Regions from separate parts of the Pseudomonas kurunegalensis genome, predicted to be linked through region 1. Evidence: predicted binding sites of a transcription regulator. Region 1 holds the regulator's gene; each other region holds the start of a gene.

What was found. Region 1 encodes FliA, which starts transcription of late flagellar genes. Its sites were predicted from a motif close to CTAAAGTTTNNNNNNNNNNNGCCGNTAA; they were not measured.
Region 2: the regulator FliA is predicted to act here: its motif matches at 2,041-2,068, upstream of motA (flagellar motor stator protein MotA).
Region 3: the regulator FliA is predicted to act here: its motif matches at 5,372-5,399, upstream of QQ992_RS22385 (flagellar protein MotY).

Annotation. Positions count from the first base shown of each region.
Region 1 covers NZ_CP127871.1:4,412,639-4,420,624, reverse strand. Annotated here, with positions in the region: gene flhA (flagellar biosynthesis protein FlhA) at 1-241, shown strand, start outside; gene flhF (flagellar biosynthesis GTPase FlhF) at 253-1,563, shown strand; gene fleN (flagellar synthesis regulator FleN) at 1,657-2,490, shown strand; gene fliA (RNA polymerase sigma factor FliA) at 2,487-3,227, shown strand; gene QQ992_RS20035 (chemotaxis response regulator CheY) at 3,335-3,709, shown strand; gene QQ992_RS20030 (protein phosphatase CheZ) at 3,730-4,518, shown strand; gene QQ992_RS20025 (chemotaxis protein CheA) at 4,531-6,759, shown strand; gene QQ992_RS20020 (protein-glutamate methylesterase/protein-glutamine glutaminase) at 6,806-7,942, shown strand; gene QQ992_RS20015 (flagellar motor protein) at 7,942-7,986, shown strand, end outside.
Region 2 covers NZ_CP127871.1:5,573,364-5,581,101, reverse strand. Annotated here, with positions in the region: gene QQ992_RS25480 (rhodanese-like domain-containing protein) at 1-422, opposite strand, end outside; gene QQ992_RS25475 (HDOD domain-containing protein) at 467-2,002, opposite strand; gene motA (flagellar motor stator protein MotA) at 2,133-2,984, shown strand; gene motB (flagellar motor protein MotB) at 2,988-4,022, shown strand; gene rsgA (small ribosomal subunit biogenesis GTPase RsgA) at 4,187-5,218, opposite strand; gene orn (oligoribonuclease) at 5,371-5,913, shown strand; gene QQ992_RS25450 (trimeric intracellular cation channel family protein) at 6,005-6,616, shown strand; gene queG (tRNA epoxyqueuosine(34) reductase QueG) at 6,915-7,738, opposite strand, start outside.
Region 3 covers NZ_CP127871.1:4,894,167-4,901,904, reverse strand. Annotated here, with positions in the region: gene QQ992_RS22420 (molybdopterin oxidoreductase family protein) at 1-1,247, shown strand, start outside; gene grxD (Grx4 family monothiol glutaredoxin) at 1,339-1,674, shown strand; gene bfr (bacterioferritin) at 1,732-2,205, opposite strand; gene QQ992_RS22405 (bacterioferritin-associated ferredoxin) at 2,407-2,625, opposite strand; gene QQ992_RS22400 (peroxiredoxin) at 2,850-3,452, shown strand; gene rnt (ribonuclease T) at 3,588-4,199, opposite strand; gene pyrC (dihydroorotase) at 4,259-5,305, opposite strand; gene QQ992_RS22385 (flagellar protein MotY) at 5,436-6,401, shown strand; gene QQ992_RS22380 (argininosuccinate synthase) at 6,630-7,738, shown strand, end outside.

The sequences.
Region 1 (7,986 bases):
GGAAGAGGGTGTTCTTCTGGAGCCTAGCATGGCCGAGAAGCTGCAACGTTCGCTGATCGAAGCGGCCCAGCGCCAGGAAATGCAGGGCCAGCCGGCCATTCTTCTGGTCGCCGGCCCGATCCGCGCCATGCTGTCGCGTTTCGGTCGCCTGGCTGTACCGAATTTGCATGTTCTGGCGTATCAGGAAATACCGGACAACAAGCAAGTCACCATCGTTGCCACCGTGGGCCCTAACGGCTGAGGTAGTGGATAATGCAAGTTAAGCGATTTTTCGCCGCCGATATGCGTCAGGCCATGAAACTGGTCCGTGATGAGCTGGGCGCCGATGCCGCGATCATTGGCAACCGCCGTATTGCCGGTGGTGTCGAACTGACGGCCGCGCTGGACTACAAGCTGTCCGCCCTGGCCCCACGCGTGCCCAACGCCGAGCTGGAAGAAGAGCTGCGCAAGACGCACACGCGCATCGCCACGGCCCAGGCTGAGCTGGACCACCGCCAGGACAGCAGTGACAACAACCGCCAATTGTTCGCCGGGCAGTCGCTGACCGCCGCCGAGCCATTGATCGAGCCGCACGTCGATGCTCCCGAGGCGGCTACTGCTGCCCCGGCCGCTGCGCCAGTAGACCCGCGCCTGTTCGATGCCATGCGCTCCGAGCTGTCGGGCCTGCGCGAGTTGCTGGAAGTGCAGCTCGGTTCGCTGGCCTGGACCCAGTTGCAGGGCAGCAAGCCGCAGCAGGCCAACCTGTGGCGGCGCCTGCAGCGCATCGGCCTGTCCGGCCCGATTGCCCGCGAGCTGCTGGACCTCACCACCGAGATCGAAGAGCCACGTCAGGCCTGGCGCATGCTGCTGGCGCACCTGGCGCGCATGATCGAAATCCCGGAAATCGAGCCGATCGAAGAGGGCGGGGTGATCGCCATGGTCGGCCCGGCCGGCATGGGCAAGACCACCACCCTGGCCAAGCTGGCCGCCCGCTATGTGCTCAAGTACGGCGCGCAGAACCTGGCGCTGGTGAGCATGGACAGCTTCCGCATCGGCGCCCAGGAGCAGCTCAAGACCTTGGGCCGCATCCTCAACGTGCCGGTGACCTACGTCGACCCGGGGCAGTCGCTGGCAGCCGCACTGGAGCCCTTGCTGCGCAAGCGCGTGGTGCTGATCGATACCGCCGGCCTGCAGGCCAGCGACCCGGCGCTGCGCATGCAGCTGGAAACCCTGGCCGGGCGTGGCATTGCTGCGAAGAACTACCTGGTGCTGGCCACCACCAGCCAGAAGCAGGTGCTGACCGCCGCCTACCACAGCTACAAGCGCTGTGGCCTGGCCGGCTGCATCCTGACCAAGCTCGATGAAACGGCAAGCCTTGGCGACGTGTTGAGCCTTGCCATCAGTCATGAACTGCCTGTGGCCTACCTCACCGATGGCCCGCGCATTCCTGACGACCTGCACCTGCCGCGTGGCCACCAACTGGTCTCCCGCGCAGTCAATGTGCAGCAGCAGGACGAGCCCAGCGAAGAGGCCATGGCCGACATGTTCGCTGATCTCTATCACAACCCACGGCGAGCGGGTTGACCATGAAGTGTGTGCAAAGTAGCTATGCCAAGGGGTACGCAGAATTGCCCCACGTGTGGCCTGAGTCCCAGCGAGACAAGGTAAAGAACAGACATGGGTAGCATGCATCCCGTACAGGTGATCGCCGTGACCGGTGGCAAAGGTGGCGTCGGCAAGACTAACGTTTCAGTGAACTTGTCCCTGGCGCTGGCCGAGCTTGGCCGCAGGGTCATGCTGCTTGACGCCGACCTGGGCCTGGCCAACGTCGACGTGTTGCTGGGCCTTACCCCCAAACGTACCTTGGCCGATGTCATCGAAGGGCGCTGCGAGCTGCGTGACGTGATGCTGCAAGGCCCTGGCGGTGTGCGCATCGTGCCGGCGGCCTCGGGCACCCAGAGCATGGTGCACCTGGCCCCGGCCCAGCATGCGGGCCTGATCCAGGCGTTCAGCGAAATCGGCGACAACCTCGACGTGCTGGTGATCGACACGGCTGCGGGTATCGGTGACTCGGTGGTCAGCTTCGTTCGCGCTGCCCAGGAAGTGCTGCTGGTGGTGTGCGACGAACCCACCTCGATCACCGACGCCTACGCCCTGATCAAACTGCTGAACCGCGACTACGGCATGAATCGTTTCCGCGTGCTGGCCAACATGGCGCAGAGCCCGCAGGAAGGGCGCAACCTGTTCGCCAAGCTGACCAAGGTCACCGACCGCTTCCTTGACGTTGCCCTGCAATACGTAGGCGCCGTACCGTACGACGAGTGCGTGCGCAAGGCGGTGCAAAAGCAGCGTGCCGTCTATGAAGCCTTCCCCCGCTCCAAGTGCGCGCTGGCCTTCAAGGCGATTGCCCAGAAGGTCGACAGCTGGCCGCTGCCGGCCAACCCGCGCGGCCATCTGGAGTTCTTCGTCGAGCGCCTGGTGCAGCCCACCAGCGCGGGACCTGTGCTATGAACGCCAGCGGTTTCAAGATGTACAGCCGGGCGGCCAAAGACGCCCAGTACGAGCTGATCGAGCGATATGCGCCGCTGGTCAAACGCATTGCCTACCACTTGCTGGCGCGGTTGCCAGCCAATGTGCAGGTCGAGGATCTGATCCAGGCCGGCATGATCGGCCTGCTGGAAGTGGCCAGCAAGTATGACGCCAGCAAGGGCGCCAGCTTTGAAACCTATGCCGGCATCCGCATTCGCGGGGCCATGCTGGATGAGGTTCGCAAGGGCGACTGGGCACCGCGTTCGGTGCACCGCAATACCCGTATGGTCAGCGACGCGATGCGTGCCGTAGAGGCCAGAACGGGCCGGGACGCTAAAGATCATGAAGTTGCTGCCGAACTCCAATTGAGTCTCGATGATTACTACGGGATCTTGAACGACACCCTGGGCAGCCGACTGTTCAGCTTTGACGACCTGTTGCAGGACGGCGAGCACGAAGGGCTTCACGAGGATGGTGCCAGTGGCCACGTCGAACCTGCGCGTGGCCTGGAGGACGAGCGCTTCCAGGCTGCCCTGACCGAAGCCATTGCCAACCTGCCGGAGCGTGAGCGTCTGGTGCTGGCGCTGTACTACGACGAAGAGCTGAACCTCAAGGAAATCGGTGAGGTGCTGGGTGTCAGCGAATCGCGGGTCAGTCAGTTGCACAGCCAGTGTGCCGCGCGTCTGCGCAGCCGTCTTGGGGAGTGGCGGGCACGTTGAGCCTGCTGTCGTTGCAGTCGTTTTCTACGTTGTACCGAATTGAATGAGTGCGTGCTCGGTAGGCCGGGCGCGTTTGAGACTGCTTGGAGGTCTAATTGGACAAGAACATGAAAATCCTCATCGTTGACGACTTCTCGACGATGCGGCGGATCATCAAGAACCTGTTGCGTGATCTGGGCTTCACCAACACCGACGAAGCCGATGACGGCACCACGGCGCTGCCGATGCTGGAGAACGGCCACTACGACTTCCTGGTGACCGACTGGAACATGCCGGGTATGTCGGGCATCGACCTGCTGCGTAAAGTGCGTGCCAGCGACAAGCTGAAAACCATGCCTGTACTGATGGTGACCGCCGAGGCCAAGCGTGACCAGATCATCGAAGCGGCTCAGGCCGGCGTCAATGGTTATGTGGTCAAGCCGTTCACCGCCCAGGTGCTCAAAGAAAAGATCGAGAAGATCTTCGAACGCGTCAACGGCTGAGTCACGTCAGGGGGCGCGCCATGGATTCATCACAAACCTCTTTGGGCGAGTTCGAATCGACCCTGAAGAAACACGCCCAGGAGTTGGTCGAAAGCCTGGAGCGGGGCCGCTTCGGCGAGGCGGTGCAGCTGATTCACGAGCTGAACCAGACCCGCGACCGTGGCCTGTACCAGGAAGTCGGCAAACTGACCCGCGAGCTGCACAGCGCCATCGTCAGTTTCCAGATCGACCCGACCATGCCGCAAGCCGAGGAGGTGTCGCAGATTACCGACGCCACCGAGCGCCTGTCGTACGTGGTCAAGCTGACCGAGGGCGCGGCCAACCGCACCATGGACCTGGTCGAGGAAAGCACCCCGGTGCTCAACGACCTGGCCAGCGAGGCCAAGGCCCTGAGCACCGACTGGCAGCGCTTCATGCGCCGCGAAGTGGCTGCGCCGGAATTCCGTGATCTGGTCAAGCGCGTCGACAGTTTCCTGACGCACAGCGCCGAAGGTAACCGCAAGGTCGCCGGCCACCTCAATGACATTCTGCTGGCTCAGGACTATCAGGACCTGACCGGTCAGGTGATCAAACGCGTCACCACATTGGTGACCGAAGTCGAAAGCAACTTGCTCAAGCTGGTGCTGATGGCCAGCCAGGTCGACCGGTTTGCCGGCATAAAACATGACCACGATCAACTGCGCGCAGAAAAAGATGCAGAAAAACATCCGACTCGGGGTGAAGGTCCGCAGATTCATGCCGATAAGCGTGAAGACGTCGTGTCCGGTCAGGACGATGTCGATGATCTGCTGTCCAGCCTGGGTTTTTAAGGAGCACGTTTGATGAGCTTCGGCGCCGATGAAGAAATCCTCCAGGATTTCCTGGTAGAAGCCGGCGAAATTCTTGAGCAACTGTCCGAGCAACTGGTCGAGCTGGAAAGCCGGCCCGACGATGCCGACCTGCTCAATGCGATCTTTCGCGGTTTCCACACTGTTAAAGGGGGCGCCGGCTTCCTTCAGCTGAACGAGCTGGTGGAGTGCTGCCATATTGCCGAGAACGTGTTCGACGTCCTGCGCAAGGGTGAGCGCCGGGTCGATGCGGAACTGATGGACGTGGTGCTCGAGGCACTGGATACGGTCAACAGCATGTTTGGCCAGGTGCGCGAGCGCGCCGAAGTGACCCCGGCCACCCCCGAGCTGCTGGCGGCGTTGTCACGCCTGGCCGAGCCCGGTGGCGCCGAAGTGGTTGCGCCCACTGCTGCTGTGCCCGAGCCGGTTGTCGAGGCGCCCGCCGCAGCCCCGGTCGAGGACCAGGACATCACCGACAGCGAGTTTGAACAGTTGCTCGACTCGCTCGATGCGGTCAAGGCGCAAGCGGCGGCCGACGAGCAGATGCAGGGCGAGACCGTCAGCGGCGCGGGTGACGAAATCACCGATGCCGAGTTCGAGTCGCTGCTCGACCAGTTGCACGGCAAAGGCCAGTTCAGCGCCGAGGTGGCAGCCGCGCCGGTAGCCGCGTCTGCTGAACCGCTCAGCGATGAAATCACCGACGCCGAGTTTGAATCGCTGCTCGACCAGTTGCATGGCAAGGGCACCTTCCAGGCGGATGCCTTGCCAGCCGCCAAGGCGCCGGCGCCCGCCGTGGAGGGCAACCCCGCAGCGACCAGCGACGAAATCAGCGAGCATGAGTTCGAGGCGTTGCTGGACCAGCTGCATGGCAAGGGCAAGTTCGGCGGTGACGTTGCCGCAGTCGAGGCGCCTGCTGCAGCCAAGGTGCAAGCATCCGTCGCAGCCAAGGCCGACAGCCCGCCGGTAGCCAAGCCTGCTGTCGCGCCAGCCAGCAAGCCAGCGGCGGCACCCCGTGCGCCGGCCCCGGCCGCCGACAAGCATGCTGTCAGCGAAGTGGAAACCACCGTGCGTGTGGACACTGCGCGCCTGGACGAAATCATGAACATGGTGGGCGAACTGGTGCTGGTGCGCAACCGCCTGGTGCGCCTGGGCCTGAACAGTGGCGACGAGGCCATGTCCAAGGCCGTGTCCAACCTCGATGTGGTCACTGCCGACCTGCAGACGGCGGTGATGAAAACCCGCATGCAGCCGATCAAGAAAGTGTTCGGCCGCTTCCCTCGGCTGGTGCGCGACCTGGCCCGCCAGCTGAAAAAAGAGATCAACCTGGAGCTGGTCGGCGAAGAGACCGACCTGGACAAGAACCTGGTCGAAGCCCTGGCCGACCCGCTGGTGCACCTGGTGCGCAACGCTGTCGACCATGGTGTCGAGATGCCCGATGAGCGTGAAGCTTCCGGTAAGGCCCGCACGGGGCGTGTGGTGCTGTCGGCCGAACAGGAAGGCGACCACATCCTGCTGTCGATTTCTGATGACGGCAAGGGCATGGACCCTAACATCCTGCGTGCCAAGGCCGTGGAAAAGGGCCTGATGGACAAGGACGCCGCCGAGCGCTTGAGCGAGTCGGACTGCTACAACCTGATCTTCGCGCCAGGGTTCTCGACCAAGACCGAGATTTCCGACGTGTCCGGGCGTGGCGTGGGCATGGACGTGGTGAAGACCAAGATCTCCCAGCTCAACGGTTCGATCAACATCTATTCGGCCAAGGGCCAGGGCTCGAAGATCGTCATCAAGGTACCGCTGACCCTGGCGATCATGCCCACCCTGATGGTGATGCTGGGCAACCAGGCGTTCGCCTTCCCGCTGGTCAACGTCAACGAGATCTTCCACCTCGACCTGTCGCGCACCAATGTGGTCGACGGCCAGGAAGTGGTGATCGTGCGTGACAAGGCGCTGCCGCTGTTCTACCTCAAGCGCTGGCTGGTCCAGGGCCAGGTGCACGAAGAGCAGCACGAGGGCCATGTGGTGATCCTGTCGGTCGGCACCCAGCGCATCGGCTTCGTCGTCGATCAACTGGTGGGCCAGGAAGAAGTGGTGATCAAGCCGCTGGGCAAGATGCTGCAGGGCACCCCGGGCATGTCCGGGGCCACCATCACCGGTGACGGGCGCATTGCGTTGATTCTCGACGTCCCGAGCATGCTCAAGCGTTACGCCGCGCGGCGTATTTGATTTCGGTGGCGCACCCTGGCGGGTTGCGCCGCCTAATGGAGTGTTTATGGCAGTCAAGGTCCTGGTGGTGGATGATTCCGGTTTCTTCCGCCGCCGCGTCTCGGAAATCCTCTCGGCGGATCCGACGATCCAGGTAGTGGGTACCGCGACCAACGGCAAGGAAGCAATCGACCAGGCGCTGGCGCTCAAGCCCGATGTCATCACCATGGACTACGAAATGCCCATGATGGATGGCATCACCGCAGTGCGGCACATCATGCAGCGCTGCCCGACGCCCGTGTTGATGTTCTCCTCGCTGACCCACGAAGGCGCCCGCGTCACCCTCGATGCCCTGGATGCCGGGGCGGTGGATTACCTGCCGAAAAACTTCGAAGACATCTCGCGCAACCCCGAAAAGGTCAAGCAGATGCTGTGCGAGAAGGTGCACACCATTTCGCGCAGCAACCGCCGCCTGGGCAGCTATGCCCGCACCGCACCGGTCGCTGCGCCTGCGCCAGCCAGCAGCCCAGCGCCGACAAGCAGCTTTGCCAGCCCGACGCCAGCCCGCGCTGCGGCGCCTGCCCGAGCGTCGGCCCCGGCCCCTGGCCCGGCGGCATCGCATTCGCCTGCTCCCAAGCGTAAGCCATACAAACTGGTAGCCATCGGCACCTCCACGGGTGGCCCGGTGGCCCTGCAGCGGGTGCTGACCCAGTTGCCGGCCAATTTCCCGGCGCCGATCGTGCTGATCCAGCACATGCCGGCGGCGTTCACCAAGGCCTTTGCCGAACGCCTCGACAAACTGTGCCGCATCAGTGTCAAGGAGGCCGAGGACGGCGACATGCTGCGCCCGGGCCTGGCGCTGCTGGCTCCGGGTGGCAAGCAGATGATGATCGATGGCCGTGGCACGGTGAAGATCCTGCCCGGTGACGAGCGCCTGAACTACAAACCGTGCGTGGACATCACCTTTGGTTCGGCGGCCAAGTCGTATGGCGACAAAGTGCTGTCGGTGGTGCTCACCGGCATGGGCGCCGATGGCCGTGAAGGTGCGCGCCTGCTCAAGCAGGGCGGCAGCACGGTGTGGGCCCAGGATGAGGCCAGCTGCGTGATCTATGGCATGCCCATGGCCATCGTCAAGGCCAACCTGGCCGATGCGGTGTACAGCCTGGATGAAATTGGCAAGCACCTGGTGGAGGCCTGCGTCTGATGGACGTCCTCAGCCTGATTGGCCTGATCCTCGCCTTTGTCGCC
Region 2 (7,738 bases), 1.2 Mb from region 1:
ATACGCAGGTGCACCGGATGGTTGCCGCTGGCGGGCACTTCGGTGGTCAGCTTGTCTGCTGGCCAGGCCTGGATGCCGCCATTGAGGTAGTGGTAATGCTTATGGCCGATCACGTCGAGCAGCCAGATGAAACGCCCGGCCCAGCCGCCGCCTTCATCGTCATACACCACATACACGGCGTCGTTGCGGTGGCCGAGTTCGCTGAACAGTTTTTCCAGGTCACCCAGCGCAGGCAGCAGGCCGGGCGCAGGAGGCTGGCCAAGCTGGGTACGCTTGCCTTCGACAAAGCGTGCGCCGGGGATATGCCCGCTGACATAGCGGTTGGCGCTGCTCAGGTCGACCAGGATCAGCTGGGGCGAATCCAGGCGTGGCAGCAGGTCCGCGGCTTCGATCACCAGGGGCAGGCCGGAAAAGTCAGTCATCCACGGTCTCCAGTGTGGAAAGAGGGGCGATTGTAGCGCAAGGCTCAGCCCTTGCGGTTGGCAAACACCGACAGCGCCCGCTCGGTGCATTGCGCGGTCTTGCCGAAGGCCTGCACGCTGATGTCGGCCAAAGGCCGGCAGCCTTGGTCGGCCACCATCAGCATCAGCACCTGGTCGTTTACCGCCAGCGAGCGTAGCAGCACATGCTCGCTGCGGAACAGTGCACGCAGGGGCGCGGGTAACAGTGCCGAGAACTGGGTGTGGTTTTCCGGGGTGATGCGCAACTGCCCTGCCTGGGCCAGCAGCTTTTGCAGCAGTTTGTTCTGCGACACTTGAAGGGCCAGGGCGCCAGCCTCCTTGGGCAGGCCGGCAAGTTGCTGCACGCGTAGGTAGTCGCTGGCTTTGTCCAGGCTCAGCAGCAGGATGCGTTGCATGCCGCAGGCCTGCAGGGCCTCGAGGGCCTGGGTGGCCAGGTGCACGGTGTTGGTGAACGGGCTGGGCTGGGCCAGCAGGTGCTGGCACAGCTTGCGCCAGCGCGCCAGGTCGTCGCTGCTGGGCGGTGGCGGGGCGAGCATGTCCGGGTGCGGGCGGCGCTGGTGCCAGGGCCAGATCAAGGCCTCTGCCGGGTGGAACAACGCGTGCCGGGCGTGGCGGCGGGCACTGGCGGCGGCCTGTTGGTGCACTTGCTGCTGCACATCTTCCAGCGAGGTTTGCAGGTACAGCGCGGTCAGCAGTTGCCAGCGCAGCAAGTGCGGGTTGTCCCAGCCAACTTGTGCTGCCAGGGCCAGGTTGTTGGCCAGCAGCACGGTGTTGGCCGGTTGGTTGAACCAGCGGCGCAGGCCGGGCTCGGCGTCCAGGCGGTGTTGCTGGCTGAGCAGGTCTTCGTCGCGGGCGATACTCAGCACCTGAGCCAGTTGCTCGCGCTCTTCCAGCAGCAGGCGGTAACCCTGGGTTACCCACTGCGGCAGGCGCCAGTACTCGGCCATGGTCTGGCACAGCGCCATGATCCGCACGCCAAACAGCTCTTCCTCGACATGGGCGGCGTCTTCGCCCTTGTGGATAACCCGTAGCTCCCAGGTGTCGAGCAGTTTGGGGTAGGCCAACGCCAGCGGCCAGAGTGGCGACAGGAACAGCAGGCTGCCCCAGTGAATCTCCTGCCACAGCCGTGCCAGGCGGCTGGCGAACAGGCCGCTGGCCTGTTGCGAGGCGTGCTGGCTGATCAGCTGGAACTGGCTGAGTACGGGCGGGATTTCTTCCGCAGGCACCGAAGGCAGGCGCTTGAGCAGTTGTTCGGTGCGCGCCAGGCCCAGACGATTAAGGGCGACTTCCAGGCTTTCGGCGGGTTCGGCCTGGCTGGCATTGGTGGGGTGATTGGCTTCGCGCATCACCGACAGCACCAGTGCCGGGCTATCCTGCATCAGTTCGGCGATATCACGCAGCGAGCGGCGGCTATCGTTAATGGCGGCCATGACCCGGTCGTAGCTGTGCTTCGGCACGGGGATGCGAACACTCTCTAGCAGCTTTACCCAGGCCTCTAGCGTACGTGGGGCCTGAGCGGGCACCTTGGTTTCAATTGGCATTTTGACATCAGTCCGAACTGGCTTTTCGCATTGAGTGGCTATAGTCTGGCGCAGTTCTGCCGATAAGTAGAAGAAGAGTTTTAAAGCTCCCGTCTCTTCCCCTGACCACGACAGCAAGTGCTTTGAACCTATGGCTAAAATTATCGGCATCATCGTCGTATTCGCGAGCGTGCTCGGCGGGTACGTGCTCTCCCACGGCAAGATCGCGGCGCTGATCCAGCCGTTCGAAGTACTGATCATTGGCGGTGCGGCCTTTGGTGCATTCCTGCAGGCCAACCCTGGCCACATGACCATGCACGTCATCAAGAAGTCGATGAAGATGTTCGGCTCGCGCTTCACCCACGCCTACTACCTGGAGGTGCTGGGCCTGGTGTACGAGATCCTCAACAAGAGCCGGCGCGAAGGCATGATGGCCATCGAGGCCGACATCGAGGACGCAGCAGCCAGCCCGATCTTCGCCAAGTACCCGACGGTGCTGGCCGACGAGCGCATGACCGCGTTCGTCTGCGACTACCTGCGCATCATGTCCACCGGCAACATGGCCCCGCACGAGCTTGAAGGCCTGTTCGACATGGAGCTGCTGAGCATGAAGGAAGAGCTGGAGCACCCGTCCCATGCGGTGACCGGTATCGCCGACGGCATGCCTGGCTTCGGTATCGTCGCGGCAGTACTGGGGATCGTGGTGACCATGGCCTCGCTGGGCGAGGGTGATCAGGCGGCTATCGGCATGCACGTAGGTGCGGCACTGGTCGGTACCTTCTTCGGTATTCTGGCGGCGTACGGCTTCTTTGGCCCGTTGGCCAAGTGCCTGGAGCACGATGCCAAGGAAGAGCTGAACCTTTACGAGTCGATCAAGGCTTCGCTGGTTGCGTCGGCCTCGGGCATGCCACCTTCGCTGGCGGTCGAGTTCGGGCGCAAGGTGCTGTACCCCAAGCACCGCCCAAGCTTCTCCGAGCTGGAACAAGCGGTTCGCGGTCGCTGAGTCATGGAGAACAATCAGCCCATCATCGTCAAGCGCGTCAAGCGCTTTGGCGGCGGCCACCACGGTGGCGCCTGGAAAATCGCCTTTGCCGACTTTGCTACGGCAATGATGGCGTTCTTCCTTGTGCTGTGGTTGATGTCCACGGCCACGCCGGAGCAGAAGATCGCCATCGCCGGCTACTTCAAGGACCCGATCGGCTTTTCGGAAAGCGGCACGCCTTATGTCATCGACCTGGGTGGTTCGCCTGAGCTGGCACCGGAAAAAACCATCAACCCGGAAGCCAAATCCGAGCCGATGCCCGAGACCACGACCCAGCTGAACAAAGACCAGGTCGAGACCATGGCCGAGCAGGTCGAGCGTGAGCGTCTGGAGTTGCTGCTGCAAGAGCTGCAGAACAAGGTGGAAGAGAACCCGCAACTGCAGAAGTTCAAGGACCAGATCCTGTTCGAGATCACCCAGGATGGCCTGCGCATCCAGATCATGGATGCCGAGAACCGGCCGATGTTCGACATCGGCAGCGCGCGCCTGCAGCCGTACTTCGAAGATATCCTGCTGGCCATGGCCGACACCATCAAGGCGGTGCCGAACAAGATCAGCATCAGCGGCCACACCGATGCCAAGCCATATGCCGGCACTGGCGAATTCGGCAACTGGGAGCTGTCGGCCAACCGTGCCAACGCCGCACGCCGTGCGCTGGTGGCCGGTGGTTACCCGGACGGGCAGGTGGCGAGGGTGGTGGGCTACGCTTCGTCGTCGCTGTTCGACCGCAAGGACCCGTTCAACCCGGTCAACCGCCGCATCGACATCATCGTGCTGACCAAGAAGGCCCAGCGCAATATCGAGGGTGAGCAGGGTGCGCCGGAAGCGCCGGCTGCCGAGCCGGCGGCACCGCCAGCCAATGGTGCGGCGCCAGGGGCTTCGGTGCCAGCTACGCCTGGGGCAACTGAACAAGCACCGATGCAACCGCGAGAGCTGCGCCAGAAGCTGAACATCTTTGAAGATGGGACGCTGAAGATGGATGAGGCCAAGGAGCAGTAAGCCCTTGCCTGCCTTGCGCGGTCCAGTGTAGGGGCGGCCTTGTGTCGCGAAAGGGCCGCAAAGCGGCCCCGGCAATCCATGCACCAATGCTTATTTCTGGGGCCGCTGCGCGGCCCTTTCGCGACACAAGGCCGCTCCTACAGGGACCGCGTTGCTCACAGCGATCAGTAGCTGTCTTGCGTCAGGCTGGCAATGATCGAACGGTAGCTGTTCATCCGCTGCGGCTTGATACGTCCCTCATCCAGTGCCTTGAGCAGCGCACAGCCCGGTTCGCGGTCATGCTTGCAGTCGCGGAAGCGGCAAGTGCCGAACAGATCGCGGAACTCGATGAAGCCATCTTCCACATCGTCGCGGCTGACATGGCCAAGGCCGAACTCGCGGATGCCCGGCGAGTCGATCAGGTCGCCGCCGTTAGGGAAGTGGTACAGCCGTGCCGTGGTAGTGGTGTGGGTGCCCTGGCCAGACCATTCCGACAGGTCGCCGACACGGGTGCCGGCGTCTGGGAGTAGGCTGTTGACCAGCGACGACTTGCCCACGCCCGACTGGCCGACGAATACGCTGATGTGGCCGTCGAGCTGCTGTTGCAGGCGCTGCATGCCATCACCGTGGTGTGCCGATACCTCCAGCAGCGGGTAGCCCAGTTCGCGGTAAACCTCCAGCAATGCATGCAGGCCAGGGCCGTTCTCGTCGTTGATCAGGTCGGCCTTGTTCAGCAGCAGCAGCGGGCGCAGCCCCGCGTGCTCGGCAGCGACCAGGTAGCGGTCAATCAGGTTCGGGTGGGGCTCCGGGGCCGGGGCGAACACGATCACGATCAGGTCGACGTTGGCTGCCACAGGCTTCAGCTGCCCGTGATTGTTCGGCCGGCACAGCTCGGTGCTGCGCGGCATCTGCGCCACGATCACGCCAATGCCCTGGTTGCCCGCACGCCATACCACGCGGTCGCCGGTGACCAGTGCTGGCAGGTTGGCGCGCAGGTGGCAGCGGAACACCTGGCCTGCGGATTCGCCGTCCTGGGCTTCCACCTCTACCTGCACACCGAAGTGCGCGATCACCAGGCCCAGTTGCTCAGGCCCCAAATCGCCGCCTTCCAGTTCTTGCAGCACGTGCTGCTCGCGTTTGGCGGCGCGAGCGGCGCGCTCGCCCTGGATTTTTTCGATCCGCCAGTTCTGGCGGCGATTGAGCTGGCGTTTGGCCATGAAGGTACCGTGAGAGAGGCCCGGCGAGGGGCATTGAAAACGGCAGGCAGTTTAGCACGCCAGGCGTTGGACTTTTCCGCTTACCTTTGTGCGGTGAATGGGCGTGCCTTGGCCACTAGGCTACTATGACGGCCTATACGAGGAGCCCCTGCATGCAAAACCCACAGAACCTGATCTGGATCGACCTGGAAATGACCGGCCTGGATCCGGACAGCGACGTCATCATCGAGATGGCCACCATCGTCACCGACAGCGAGCTGAACACCCTGGCCGAAGGGCCGGTGATCGCGATCCATCACAGTGACGAAGTGCTGGCGCGCATGGACGAATGGAACACCCGCACCCACGGTGCTTCGGGCCTGACCCAGCGCGTGCGCGAGAGCAAGGTCAGCATGGCTGAAGCCGAGGCGCAGACCATCGCCTTCCTCGAACAGTGGGTGCCGAAGGGCAAGTCGCCCATCTGCGGCAACAGCATCTGCCAGGACCGCCGCTTCCTCTATCGCCACATGCGCAACCTGGAAAACTACTTCCACTACCGCAACCTGGATGTCTCCACCCTGAAGGAGCTGGCCGCGCGCTGGGCGCCGAATGTGCGTGACAGCTTCAAGAAGGGCAATACCCACCTCGCGCTCGACGACATTCGCGAATCGATCGCCGAGCTGCGCCACTACCGCGAGCACTTCATCAAGGTGTGAGCTGAAACGGCGCAGATATTGTATTTGCGCCCCCTTTTGGTGCTTCGAGCAACTGGTTAGACTGCGCGCCTTTCTCGCACGGACCCGCACCATGTTGTTGATGCTCTACCTCATCGCAATCACTGCCGAAGCCATGACTGGCGCGCTTTCTGCCGGGCGCCGCGGCATGGACTGGTTCGGCGTGGTGCTGATTGCCTGCGTCACCGCCCTGGGTGGCGGCTCGGTGCGCGACGTGCTGCTCGGGCATTACCCGCTGACCTGGGTGAAGCACCCGGAATACCTGGTGCTGACCAGCTTCGCGGCGCTGCTGACCATCTTCATTGCGCCGATGATGCGCCGCCTGCGCTCGCTGTTTCTGGTGCTCGATGCACTGGGGCTGGTGGCCTTTACCCTGATTGGCTGCATGACCGCGCTGGAAATGGGGCAGGGCATGCTGGTGGCGTCGATCAGCGGGGTTATTACCGGGGTGTTTGGCGGGATCTTGCGGGATATCTTCTGTAACGACATTCCGCTGGTGTTCCGCCGCGAGCTGTATGCCAGCGTGTCGTTTGCGGCTGCGTGGTTCTACCTGGGGTGCGTGTACTTCAAGGTGCCGGCAGAGCAGGCGATGCTGCTGACCTTGTTTGGCGGATTCCTGCTGCGGTTGCTGGCAATCCGCTTCCACTGGGAAATGCCCAAGTTCCACTATAACGACCAGCAATAAGCCAGGCGTGTGTGCTGCGGTGCCTGTGAGACCGAGCGCCGCCCGCGCGGCGCATCGCGAGCAAGCTCGCTCCTACATCTGTTTCGGGCCAGTATCGCTTGCGCCAACGCACGCGACCGCCTTGTTTGTTCCACACGATACCGAGGTGGACACCAAAGGGCCGCGCGCCTCTGCCTCAGGAATTATTGGCCCAAAACAGATGTAGGAGCGAGCTTGCTCGCGATGCGCCGCGCGGGCGGCGCTCGATCTTCTAGGCGCTATAAAGTTTAAGGCGAGCGTCTGTCAGCCCCGACGCGCTCTATTCGTGGCCGTGCCGGGCCAGCGCCCACTCCACATGCTCGCGCACCAACTCCGACGCATCCTCGCGCCGCGCCTTCAGCGCCTCGATCACTGGGATTGTCGACGGCGCATTGCCCAACCCCACCGCCAGGTTGCGCAAGAACCGCTCATACCCCGCCCGCCGCAACGGCCCGCCCTCGGTCTTGCGCAGGAAGGTGCGCTCATCCCACAGGAACATTTCCGCCAGCTCGGCATTTTCCAGCCCATGCCGTGGTTGGAAGTCCTGCTCCTGGCTGTGTTTGGCAAAGCGGTTCCATGGGCAGACGATCTGGCAATCGTCGCAACCGAACACCCGGTTGCCCATCTTCGCGCGCAGCTCGACAGGGATCGCGCCCCTCAGCTCGATGGTCAGGTATGAAATGCAGCGCCGCGCATCCAGCACATAGGGCCCGACGAAGGCCTGGGTCGGGCAGATGTCCAGGCAGGCCTGGCAGCGGCCGCAGTGTTCGCTGGTGGTGGCTTCGTCCACGGGTATTGGCAGGTCGACAAACAGCTCGGCGAGGAAGAAGTAGCTGCCCGCCTTGCGGTTGAGCAGCAGGGTATTCTTGCCGATCCAGCCCAGGCCGGCCTGTTCGGCCAGGGCCTTTTCCAGCACCGGGGCGCTGTCGACGAAGGCACGGTAACCAAACGGGCCGATGGCCTCCTGGATGCGGTCGGCCAGGAACTGCACGCGCTTGCGCACCAGTTTGTGATAGTCCCGGCCCAGCGCATAGCGCGAGATGTAGGCTTTTTCAGGCTGTGCCAGGCGGTGTGCCATCTGCGTGTCGCCGGACAGGTAGTCCA
Region 3 (7,738 bases), 480 kb from region 1:
GGGATTTCGCCGCTGCAGGCAAGGCCGTGTGTTATGGGCGCATGGGTGTCTCTACCCAAGCCTTCGGTACCCTCTGCCATTGGCTGGTGCAACTGATCAACCTGGTGACCGGCAACCTCGATCGTGAAGGTGGCGCGTTGTGTACGGAGCCTGCCGTCGATCTGGTGGCGACCACCTCGGGTGGCCATTTCAACGCCTGGCAAAGCCGGGTATCGGGCTTGCCCGAGTACGGTGGCGAGCTGCCCGTGGCGGCCCTGGCAGAAGAGATGTTGACGCCAGGCGAAGGGCAGGTTCGCGCGCTGGTGACAGTGGCCGGCAACCCCGTGCTATCCACCCCTAACGGTCGCCAGCTGGATGCAGCGCTGGAGGGGCTGGAGTTCATGCTCAGCATCGACCTCTACATCAACGAAACCACCCGGCATGCCGACCTGATCCTGCCTTCCACCAGCGCGCTGGAAAACGACCACTACGACAGCACCTTCAACCTGCTGGCCGTGCGCAACGTCACCCGTTTCAATCGGGCGATCCTGGCCAGGCCGGAAGGCGCGCTGCACGATTGGGAAATCTTCGTCGGCCTGGCGCAGGCGTTTGCCAGGCGTGCCGAGCTGGAGTTGAAACCGACCTGGGCCCCGGCGCAGATGATCGACATGGCCCTGCGCAAAGGGCGCTACGGTGAGGCGACGCCATGGAAGCTCTCGCTGGCGACACTGGCCAATCACCCGCACGGGCTCGATCTCGGGCCTTTGCGCAGTAACCTCGTCGGGCGCCTGGCAACTGCCAGCAAGGCTGTCGAAGCGGCCCCCCAAGTGTTGCTGGACGACTTGCAGCGCCTGGCGCAACAGGCGCCTCCGATAGCCGGCGAACTGTTGCTGATTGGCCGCCGACATGTACGCAGCAACAACTCGTGGATGCACAATTTCCATCGCCTGGTGAAAGGCAAGCCGCGTCATCAGTTGCTGATGCACCCGCAAGACTTGCAGCAGCGGCACCTGCAGGACGGCCAGCGGGTGCGTATCCGCTCGCGCACGGGGGCCCTCGAAGTCGAGGTGGAGGCCTGCGAGGACATGATGCCGGGTGTGGTCAGCCTGCCCCATGGCTTCGGCCATGGCCGCCAGGGCGTGCACATGCAGATCGCCCAGACACAACCCGGCGTGAGTGCCAATGACCTGACCGACGAGCGCTTTCGGGACGCGGTTTCCGGCAACGCTGCACTCAATGGCGTGCCCGTGCAGGTAGAGGCCGCATGAGCAATGGTAAGGCCGAGCACGCCGCTCGGCTTTCCGTTACAATGCGTCACCGTGCCGACGACCGCGTCGGAAAGTTCAGCTGAGGTGCTAGATGGATATCATCGATACGATCAAAGAGCAGATTGCCAACAACACCATTCTGCTTTACATGAAAGGCTCGCCGAATGCCCCGCAGTGCGGGTTCTCGGCCAAGGCATCGCAGGCTGTGATGGGTTGTGGCGAGAAGTTCGCCTACGTCGACATCCTGCAGAACCCGGAAATCCGCGCCAACCTGCCAAAGTACGCCAACTGGCCGACCTTCCCACAGCTGTGGGTAGCCGGTGAGCTGGTTGGCGGCAGCGACATCATGCTGGAAATGTTCGAGAAGGGTGAACTGCAAACCCTGATCAAGGAAGCGGCTGCCAAGGCCAAGGCTTCCGAAGCCTGATTTTCCGGCAAGCATAAAAAAACCCGCGGATCGCGGGTTTTTTTATGCGCTGAAGAATTACTCTTCGCCCATCTGCGACTGCAGGTAATTCTCGATAGTGATCTTGTCGATCAGACCCAGTTGGGTTTCCAGCCAGTCGATGTGCTCTTCCTCGGACTCGAGGATATCTTCAAGCATGTCACGCGAGCCGAAGTCGCCAGCCGTTTCGCAATGCGCAATGGCCGCCTTCAGGTCTACCAGGGCTTTCTTCTCAAGCTTCAGATCACACTCGAGCATTTCCTTGGTGTGCTCGCCGATCATCAGCTTGCCCAGGTCCTGAACGTTCGGGATGCCCTCGAGGAAGAGAATACGCTTGATCAGTTTGTCAGCGTCTTTCATCGCGTGGATGGATTCCTTGTACTCGAGCTTGCCGAGTTTGTTCAGGCCCCAATCTTCGTACATGCGTGCGTGCAGGAAGTACTGGTTGATCGCGACCAGCTCGTTTCCGAGGATCTTGTTGAGATGCTGGATGACGCTTACGTCGCCTTTCATTGCGGGTTCCTGCCCTGTAGAAGTGTGCCAATACAGTGAAGTTTGATCCCGATACTTAGGAGTGTCAAACCTAAGTTATTGAATAATAAGTGAAAATTAATAGGAATAAGAATGTTTGTGAACCGCGTTGCGGCGCTAACTTATTGAATTACAGGCATAAAAAAACCGGACACAGGGTCCGGTTCTTTGAATTCTGGGGTTTCAGGCTGCGGTAAATTCTACGGGGTAGGGCAGGGCTGCCTGGCTGACCTGAAGCTCGGTCAGGGTCTCACGGACCACCTGCTTGGCCAGGCAGGCGCATTTGCCACACTGGCTTGCGACATTGGTCGCGGCTCGCACTTCCTTGTAACTGCAGCATCCTTCATAGATCGCATCGCGGATCTGTCCGTCGGTAACGCCGACACAAAGACACACATACATAAGGGCTGACCATCGCGGGTTGAGTCGATGGGTTGGAGCTTAATGTTAATGAGAATGCTTGTCAAAGGGCTTTCTGGAAGGGCCGTGCTTGAGCGACCGGCGGTTGCCTGCCTGATGGATTCGGCCTGTCATCAGAAGCCGTGTATGATGGTCGGCCTTTGTTGGATGTCGGGCAAGCCCGTCTGGCCCGGCAAACGGTTTTTCACCCTCATCAGGAGATTACAATGAGCGTACTCGTTGGTAAGAAAGCCCCCGATTTCACCGTTCCGGCCGTGCTGGGCAATGGCGAGATCGTCGACAGCTTCAACCTGGCTTCGGCCATCAAGGGCAAGTACGGCCTGGTGTTCTTCTACCCGCTGGACTTCACCTTCGTCTGCCCGTCCGAGCTGATCGCCCTGGACAACCGCATCCCGGACTTCCAGGCCCGCAACGTTGAAGTGATCGGCGTGTCGATCGACTCGCACTTCACCCACAACGCCTGGCGTAACACCCCGGTCAACAACGGCGGCATCGGCCAGGTGAAGTACACCCTGGCTGCCGACATGACCCACGAAATCTGCAAAGCCTACGACGTCGAGTCCGAAGGCGGCGTGGCTTTCCGTGGCGCCTTCCTGATCGACACCAACGGTGTTGTCCGTTCGCAGATCATCAACGACCTGCCACTGGGCCGTAACATGGACGAGCTGCTGCGCCTGGTTGACGCCCTGCAGTTCCACGAAGAGCACGGCGAAGTTTGCCCTGCCAACTGGAAAAAAGGCGACAAAGGCATGAACGCTTCGCCAGAAGGCGTTGCTGCCTACCTGAGCGAGAACGCCGGCAAGCTGTAATTGCCGCTCGCATAAAAAAACCGGCCTTCGTGGCCGGTTTTTTTAGCTTCAAGTTTCAAGCTACAAGCTTCAAGAAAAAACTGAGCGCATGCGGCCTGCTTTTCCTTGTCGCTTGCAGCTTGAAACTTGAAGCTTCTAGTCGTTGAAGTCGCGCCAGCCGCCCATTTCTTTCCAGCGGTTGACGATGCCGCAGAACAGCTCTGCCGTCTTCTCGGTGTCGTATCGCGCCGAGTGCGCTTCACGCCCGTCGAAGTCGATGTCCGCACTTTGGCAGGCGCGCGCCAGTACGGTCTGGCCATAGGCCAGGCCCGCCAACGTAGCGGTGTCAAAGCTGGAGAACGGGTGGAACGGGTTACGCTTCAGGTCGTTGCGCGCTACCGCTGCATTGAGGAAGCCCAGGTCGAAGCTGCTGTTATGGCCGACCAGGATCGCCCGCTTGCAGCCATTGGCCTTGAGCGCCTTGCGCACGCCACGGAAGATGTCGGTCAGCGCGCTTTCCTCGCTGACGGCCATGCGCAGCGGGTGGTCCAGCTTGATACCGGTGAACTCCAGCGCCGCGGCTTCGATATTGGCACCCTCGAACGGCTCCACCCGGTGGAAGTAGGTGTGCTCGGGGAACAGGAAGCCTTTCTCGTCCATGCCGATGGTGACGGCGGCAATTTCCAGCAGGGCATCGGTGGCGCTGTTGAAACCACCGGTTTCCACATCCACCACGACCGGCAGGTAGCCACGGAAGCGCTCGGCCATCGGGTGGCGAGAGCCGCTGCTGCCCTGGGAGTCCAGGTCGTCTTCGTAGAGGTCTTCGCTCACGCGTTGTCCTCCAGCAGGCGCCAGCGCAGTTTTTCGCCAGCGCGCAGCGGGATTACCGTCTGCTCGCCAAACGGCAGGCTGTCCGGGGCGGTCCATTCTTCGCGGACCAGGGTAATGGTGTCGGTGTTTGCCGGCAGGCCATAGAAAGCCGGGCCGTGCAGGCTGGCAAAGCCTTCCAGCTTGTCCAGTGCGTTACGTTGTTCGAACGCTTCGGCGTACATCTCGATGGCCGCATAGGCGGTGTAGCAACCGGCGCAACCGCAGGCGGCTTCCTTGGCGTGACGGGCGTGAGGTGCCGAATCTGTGCCGAGGAAGAACTTCGGGTTGCCGCTGGTGGCCGCATCCAGCAGCGCCACCTGGTGGGTGTTGCGCTTGAGGATCGGCAGGCAGTAGAAGTGCGGGCGAATGCCGCCAACCAGCATGTGGTTGCGGTTGTACAGCAGGTGCTGGGCGGTGATGGTCGCGCCAACGTTGGCCGGGGCCTCGGTGACGAACTGCGCGGCATCGCCGGTGGTGATGTGTTCGAACACCACTTTCAACGTAGGGAAGCGCTCGACCAGGCGGCGCATGTGCTCGTCGATGAAGCGCTTCTCGCGGTCGAACACGTCGATTTCGCTACGGGTCACTTCGCCATGCACCAGCAGGGGCATGCCAACTTCCGCCAGCGCTTCGATGGCCGGGAAGATGTTGTCGATGCTGGTCACGCCCGAGTCGGAGTTGGTGGTGGCGCCGGCCGGGTACAGCTTGGCAGCGTACACGATGCCGCTGGCCTTGGCCGCGCGGACGTCCTCGGGGCTGGTGCGGTCGGTGAGGTACAGCACCATCAGCGGCTCGAAGCGGCTGCCGGCCGGGCGCGCGGCGAGGATGCGCTCACGGTAGGCGCCAGCCTCGGCGGCATTGCGCACCGGTGGAACCAGGTTTGGCATGATGATGGCACGGGCGAAGGTACGCGCCACGTCGCCAACGGTGTGGGGCAGGACGGCACCATCGCGCAGATGGATGTGCCAGTCGTCGGGGCGCAGGAGGGTCAGGCGATCGGACATTGGGGATTCCAGGCGGGTCGAACTCAAGCCCCAATGCTACCGGAAAACCCTGGGTCGAGCACGGCTATCAAGTTTTCCGGCCAGCGTCCGATAGCCTGCAGGTAAGCCGTCAGAATTTGTGGAGCCGCCCGTGCGCCAGCGTTACCTAGCCCTGTTGACCCTGTTCGCCAGCCTGCCGGCCGGTGCACTGACTTTCCAGACGCGCATGGAAAACATTGCCTGGAAGGTCGAGGGTGACCAGTTCGAGTGCCGCCTGATCCAGCCGATCGAAGGTTTCGGCAGCGGTGAGTTCGTGCGCCGGGCGGGTGAGCAGCCGGTGTTCCAGTTGCGCTCGGACAGCAACGTACTGGGTGCAGGCACCGCCAGCTTGCTGGCAGCGGCGGCCCCATGGCAACCCGGGCGCGGCGACATCAACCTGGGCAGTGTGCGCATGGCCCGTACCGGTGTGTTGTTCAGCTCGTCCCAAGGCCAGGCCAGCCGCCTGATCAATGGCCTGCTCGACGGGCGCAGCACGGTGGTGCGCAACTATGCGGGTGAAGCCGGCAAGTCGATGGAAGTGCGTGTGCTGCCGGTCAGCTTCGCCAAGGCCTACAGCGACTACCTGGCCTGTGCCGGCAAGCTGCTACCGATGAATTTCGATCAGGTGCGCCAGACGCAGGTGGGCTTCCCGGGGGGCGGCACCGACCTGGACGCGTCGGCGCGTGCACGGCTGGATGTGATCCTCGATTACATGAAGGCCGACCCTACGGTGAACCATATCGAACTCGACGGCCACTCCGACAACAGCGGCAACCGCCTGACCAATCGTGACCTGTCGCGCCGTCGCGCGCTGGCGGTGGCTGATTACTTCAAGGCCCATGGCGTGGCGGAGGATCAGATCATCGTGCGCTTCCACGGTGAGCAATACCCGTTGGTGAAGAACAACAGTGCTGCCAACCGGGCGCGAAATCGACGGGTGAATATCGAGCTGGACCAGATTACGGTGGTTGTGAAACCGGTAGAGAAACCGGTTGAGCCAGCGGCGCCTGTTGCTCCGGCCCCAGCTCCAGCCGCAGCCAGCCCGGCTGCTGCCGCGCCGGGGGCGAAGGCGCCCTGAGACCGTATTGGCCATAGGTGCTCACCACAAGGTCTTCAGCGCCTATCAGATCGAGCGCCGCCCGCGCGGCGCTCGATCTGATAGGCGCTAGAGATGTGGAGGCATGCACCCCGTCGCGCTTGCGAAAGTTCCTGTCGCTTTGTCGTCAGAAGCTGTCGCCCCACTGTAATTTTATCTGCAAGGCCGTTAGAATCGATCCCTTTCCGTACAACCCCGTGGAGTGATGGCATGGCGGACGTAAAAAAGGTCGTACTGGCGTATTCCGGCGGCCTTGATACTTCGGTGATTCTCAAGTGGCTGCAGGATACCTACAACTGCGAAGTGGTGACCTTCACCGCTGACCTGGGTCAGGGCGAAGAGGTCGAGCCGGCCCGTGCCAAGGCTCAGGCAATGGGCGTTAAAGAGATCTACATCGACGACCTGCGCGAAGAGTTCGTGCGTGATTTCGTGTTCCCGATGTTCCGCGCCAACACCGTCTACGAAGGCGAGTACCTGCTGGGTACTTCCATCGCCCGTCCGCTGATCGCCAAGCGCCTGATCGAAATCGCCAACGAAACCGGTGCTGACGCCATTTCCCACGGCGCCACCGGCAAAGGCAACGACCAGGTTCGTTTCGAGCTGGGTGCCTATGCCCTCAAGCCTGGCGTCAAGGTCATCGCCCCGTGGCGTGAGTGGGACCTGCTGTCCCGCGAGAAGCTGATGGACTACGCCGAAAAGCACGGCATCCCGATCGAGCGCCACGGCAAGAAGAAGTCGCCGTACTCAATGGACGCCAACCTGCTGCACATCTCCTACGAAGGCGGTGTCCTGGAAGATACCTGGACCGAGCACGAAGAAGACATGTGGAAATGGAGCGTCTCGCCTGAGAACGCCCCGGACCAGGCGACCTACATCGAGCTGACCTACCGCAACGGCGACATCGTTGCCATTGATGGCGTCGAGAAAACCCCGGCCACCGTCCTGGCCGACCTGAACCGTATCGGTGGTGCCAACGGCATCGGCCGCCTCGACATCGTGGAAAACCGTTACGTCGGCATGAAGTCGCGTGGCTGCTACGAGACCCCTGGCGGCACCATCATGCTCAAGGCCCACCGTGCCATCGAGTCGATCACCCTGGACCGCGAAGTCGCTCACCTGAAAGATGAGCTGATGCCGAAGTACGCCAGCCTGATCTACACCGGCTACTGGTGGAGCCCTGAGCGTCTGATGCTGCAGCAGATGATCGACGCTTCCCAGGTCAACGTGAACGGTGTCGTGCGCCTGAAGCTGTACAAGGGCAACGTTACCGTGGTTGGCCGCAAGTCGGACGATTCGCTGTTCGATGCCAACATCGCGAC